Regions from separate parts of the Lactobacillus isalae genome, predicted to be linked through region 1. Evidence: a T-box and tRNA genes for the amino acid it is inferred to sense, from the RefSeq annotation. Region 1 holds a T-box; the other holds one or more tRNA genes.

Region 1 (2,238 bases):
ATTTTAGATAAGACTGCAAAATCTTTAAATAACTGCATTCCTGTTCCGCAATTAGCATTGGTAATTGGAAATGAAGCACATGGAGCAAGCAAAGAGATAATTGAGACGGCAGACAAGAAAATTTATATTCCAATAAAGGGAAAAGCAGAATCATTGAATGCAGCAGTAGCAGCAGGAATTATGATTTATCATTTTTCATAAGCTTACAGCTTGTTTTTAGTAAGTGATATCACTATAATTTTAGTATAGATGATCGAAAAATATTTTAATTTTTTAGGAGGAATATATATGTCCCAAGAAATTGAAAGCAAAACTAAAATGACTGACTGTCCGGATCCAGAAGATTACTCACTGTGTTCGCATTTTATTGATGCTTTTGGAATTATTGGTAAAAAATGGAATGGGTTAATTATTAGTTCTTTATGTGATACTAATGCAATGCGCTTTAAAGATTTAGCTCGTTGCATTAGTAAGTGCTCTGATCGTGTTTTGGTTGAACGATTAAAAGAACTTGAAAAAGACGGAATCGTTAACCGTACTGTAGACGAGAAGAGCGGAATTATTAGTTATACTTTGACTCAAAAGGGTGCTGATTTGCAGCCTGTGTTTGAGCAAGTCCATAATTGGGCTGATAAATGGGCCTAAAGATAATTGCAAAGTTAAGTAAAAAGTTTTAAGATACTATTATACTTAAATGCGATGATTAAGATTAGTAATGTGGATATCTTTTTAGAGAGAGTTTCGTTGGTGGAAGGAACTTAAGGTAGAAGCATGAATTTCATCTTAGGAGCAGAATCTAATCAATTCCGGTATTTCACCGTTATATGAAAAGAGTGTGAACACGCACTTTATTTGTGCTAGTTCAAACTAGGGTGGTACCGCGAAGCTTCGTCCCTTTTGGGACGGGGCTTTTTTTGTTGGAAAGGAAAATGAGATGGACTTATTCGATAGAATAAATAAGTTAAAAGAAGAAGGATTAGATCAAATTAAGCAAGCTGAAAATCAAAAGATGCTTGATAAGATCAGAGTAGAACTAATGGGTCGTAAGGGTGAATTAACTGAAATCTTACACTCAATGAAAGATATTGCACCAGAAAATAGACCAAAGGTTGGTCAAGAAGTAAATCAAGTTCGTGATATTCTTCAAAAGCAATTAGATGAGGCAAAGGATCATTTCTTACAAGCAGTAATTGCTAAAAAATTAGAAGAAGAAAAAATTGATGTGACTTTACCAGGTCGCGAAGGACATTTAGGCTCAAAGCACCCAATCAATATTATTTTAGATGACCTAGAAAGCTACTTCATTGGAATGGGTTATGAAGTAGTACAAGGCCCAGAAATTGAAACTGACCATTATGTCTTTGAAATGATGAACTTGCCTAAGGATCACCCAGCTCGTGACATGCAAGCAACTTTCTATATTGATGAAGAAAACTTGCTTAGAACTCAAACTTCAGGAGATCAAGCTAGAGTTTTAGAAAAACATGATTTTTCTAAAGGTCCATTGAAGATGGTGGGTCCTGGTAAGGTTTATCGTAGAGATGATGATGATGCAACTCACTCTCACCAATTCCAACAAATGGAAGGTTTAGTAATTGATAAAAACGTTACTATGTCAGACCTTAAGGGTACTTTAGAAATGATTGCTAAGCATGTCTTTGGTCAAGATCGTAAGACACGTCTTCGTCCATCTTACTTCCCATTTACTGAACCATCAGTTGAAATGGATGTTTCTTGTTTCAACTGTGATGGTAAGGGATGCCCAATTTGTAAGTATACTGGTTGGATTGAGGTACTTGGTGCCGGAATGGTTCACCCTAACGTTTTGGAAAATGCTGGCGTTGATTCAACAGTTTATGGTGGTTTTGCCTTTGGTTTAGGTTTGGATCGTTTTGCAATTTTGAAATACGGTATTTCTGATATTCGTGATTTCTACACTAATGATGTTCGTTTCTTAGCACAATTCCGTAAGGAGGAAGATTAATGCTCGTTTCATACAACTGGTTAAAAGACTTTCTTGATTTAGACGAAGATCCTAAAGACTTAGGAGAAAAAATTACTAGAACTGGTGTCGAAATTGCATCAGTAGACCATCCAGCAGAAGGCCTAAAAAAATTAGTGGTTGGTCATATTTTAGAATGTGAAGATATTGAGGGAACTCACTTGCATAAGTGTCAAGTTGATGTAGGTGAAGAAGATGCAATTCAAATCGTTTGTGGAGCTCCTAATGTTGCAGCC
Region 2 (2,238 bases), 200 kb from region 1:
GATTAAGATCCAATTTTGAATTTTTATTGTTTCATTTGGAGAAATATTTTCCATCAAATCACTTTCTGCTGCAGTATGAAGAAGTGGTTTATAAGATTTTTCTGTGTCTTTTAATCCATATTTTGACAAATGCTCATTGGTTACTTTTGCGATATAAGCATTAACCTGATTCGCATCCTTTTCAATCAGTTCCTCTTTTTGCCATGGGGTTAATTTAGCATGATTTTCACAAATTGATTTTCCATCGGCTAATTTTATAAGTTTTTGACTGTTTTTATTATCGATAATACATTTTTCTTTGGACATAAAAATACCTCCATATAGCATAGTTTAGCACCTTATAAGGGTAGAAAGATAAGAAAATGCAATAAAAGAAAAAAAGTTTAAATTAGGGGTTGCATCATCGGAATGTTTTTAGTAATATAGTTATTGCTGATGCGGAGAGTAACACAAAGCAAAGCGTCAAAAAAGTTTTTGAAAAAACTTCTTGACATCACTTTCCAAGTCAGGTATGATTAATAAGTACGTTAAAAACGTATGACCCGTTGGTCAAGTGGTTAAGACACCGCCCTTTCACGGCGGTAACATGAGTTCAAATCTCGTACGGGTCATTACCATATTTAAAGATGGTATATCGGAGGATTACCCAAGTCCGGCTGAAGGGAACGGTCTTGAAAACCGTCAGGCGGGTTCTGCCCGCGCGTGGGTCCGAATCCCACATCCTCCTTAATCATCGCGGGATGGAGCAGTCTGGTAGCTCGTCGGGCTCATAACCCGAAGGTCACAGGTTCAAATCCTGTTCCCGCAATATGGTCCCTTAGTGTAGTGGTTATCACGCCTCCCTGTCACGGAGGAGATCACCGGTCCGAATCCGGTAGGGACCGTAAATGGCTCGATAGCTCAGTTGGTAGAGCAAAGGATTGAAGCTCCTTGTGTCGGCGGTTCGATTCCGTCTCGCGCCATTCTGGAGGCCTAGCGAAGTGGCTAAACGCGGCGGTCTGTAAAACCGCTCTCTCTGAGTTCGGTGGTTCGAATCCACTGGCCTCCATTTAAATAGGGATATCGTATAAAGGTAGTACATCGGTCTCCAAAACCGCTAGTGTGGGTTCAATTCCTACTATCCCTGTTTTTAATATTATGGCGGAATTGGTGAAGTGGTTAACACACCGGTTTGTGGATCCGGCATGCGTGGGTTCGATCCCCACATTCCGCCCTAACATTGGGATATAGCCAAGCGGTAAGGCAATGGACTTTGACTTCATCATGCGTTGGTTCGAATCCAACTATCCCAATTTGTTAATGATCAGAGGTTGGCGGTGTAGCCAAGTGGTAAGGCACGGGTCTGCAAAACCCTAATCATCGGTTCAAATCCGATCACCGCCTTCGCCTGAATTTCCTGATTAATTTCATTTATGGCGGTGTGGCGGAATTGGCAGACGCGTCAGACTCAAAATCTGGTGTCCCCTGGGACGTATCGGTTCGACCCCGATCACCGCTATTTATTCAGACATTCTGGCAAAAAGACGTGAGTTAATTCTCACGTCTTTTTTTTATCCAAAATTGCAACTCCTTTCTACTAACTTTATAATGTTCTTTAATGGAGGTATTTTACATGAATATTGGGTTATTTACCGATACATATTTCCCTCAGCTTTCTGGGGTGGCCACTTCAATTCAAACTTTGAAGAATGCTCTTGAGAAAGACGGACATTCAGTTTTTATTTTTACTACGACTGATCCTCACTTAGGCAAGGGAACTATTGAGCCAAATATTTTTCGAGTTAGCAGCGTGCCTTTTGTTTCCTTTACTGATAGAAGAATTCCAGTTCGTGGGCTTTTTCAAGCAACCAAGATTGCTAAAGAAGTGAAACTAGATATTGTACATACTCAAACTGAATTTGGGATGGGCATGATAGGAAAATATGTTGCGCATTCGTTAGATATTCCCGCTATTCATACTTACCATACTATGTATGAAGACTATCTACATTATGTATTGAATGGCCATTTGTTAAAGCCGTATCATGTTAAACAAATTACTAAGGCTTATCTTCACAAAATGGATGGTGTCGTTGCCCCAAGTGAACGTGTTAAAGAAACATTAACACGTTATGGGGTTACAATTCCAATGAGAGTAATTCCGACTGGTGTTGATTTAACTGCTATTAATGAAAATCCGCGTCGTGATGTTCGGAAAGAATTAGGGCTTAGCTCAGAGGATAAAGTTATCCTTACCTT

Evidence for each region. A T-box is a leader RNA that pairs with one kind of tRNA and senses whether it is charged. The one in region 1 lies ahead of pheS (phenylalanine--tRNA ligase subunit alpha), so its partner is inferred to be a tRNA-Phe.
Region 2: it encodes a tRNA-Phe, which carries the amino acid that the T-box ahead of pheS (phenylalanine--tRNA ligase subunit alpha) is inferred to sense. The anticodon was not compared.

Annotation. Positions count from the first base shown of each region.
Region 1 is NZ_OX443569.1:1,213,749-1,215,986, reverse strand. It holds gene QM512_RS05970 (TrmH family RNA methyltransferase) at 1-201, shown strand, start outside; gene QM512_RS05965 (winged helix-turn-helix transcriptional regulator) at 289-645, shown strand; T-box leader at 691-899, shown strand; gene pheS (phenylalanine--tRNA ligase subunit alpha) at 935-1,984, shown strand; gene pheT (phenylalanine--tRNA ligase subunit beta) at 1,984-2,238, shown strand, end outside.
Region 2 is NZ_OX443569.1:1,409,897-1,412,134, reverse strand. It holds gene QM512_RS06940 (hypothetical protein) at 1-306, opposite strand, end outside; tRNA gene QM512_RS06935 (tRNA-Glu) at 540-611, shown strand; tRNA gene QM512_RS06930 (tRNA-Ser) at 637-727, shown strand; tRNA gene QM512_RS06925 (tRNA-Met) at 735-808, shown strand; tRNA gene QM512_RS06920 (tRNA-Asp) at 812-884, shown strand; tRNA gene QM512_RS06915 (tRNA-Phe) at 890-962, shown strand; tRNA gene QM512_RS06910 (tRNA-Tyr) at 967-1,048, shown strand; tRNA gene QM512_RS06905 (tRNA-Trp) at 1,056-1,126, shown strand; tRNA gene QM512_RS06900 (tRNA-His) at 1,141-1,213, shown strand; tRNA gene QM512_RS06895 (tRNA-Gln) at 1,221-1,292, shown strand; tRNA gene QM512_RS06890 (tRNA-Cys) at 1,313-1,383, shown strand; tRNA gene QM512_RS06885 (tRNA-Leu) at 1,415-1,498, shown strand; gene QM512_RS06880 (glycosyltransferase family 4 protein) at 1,613-2,238, shown strand, end outside.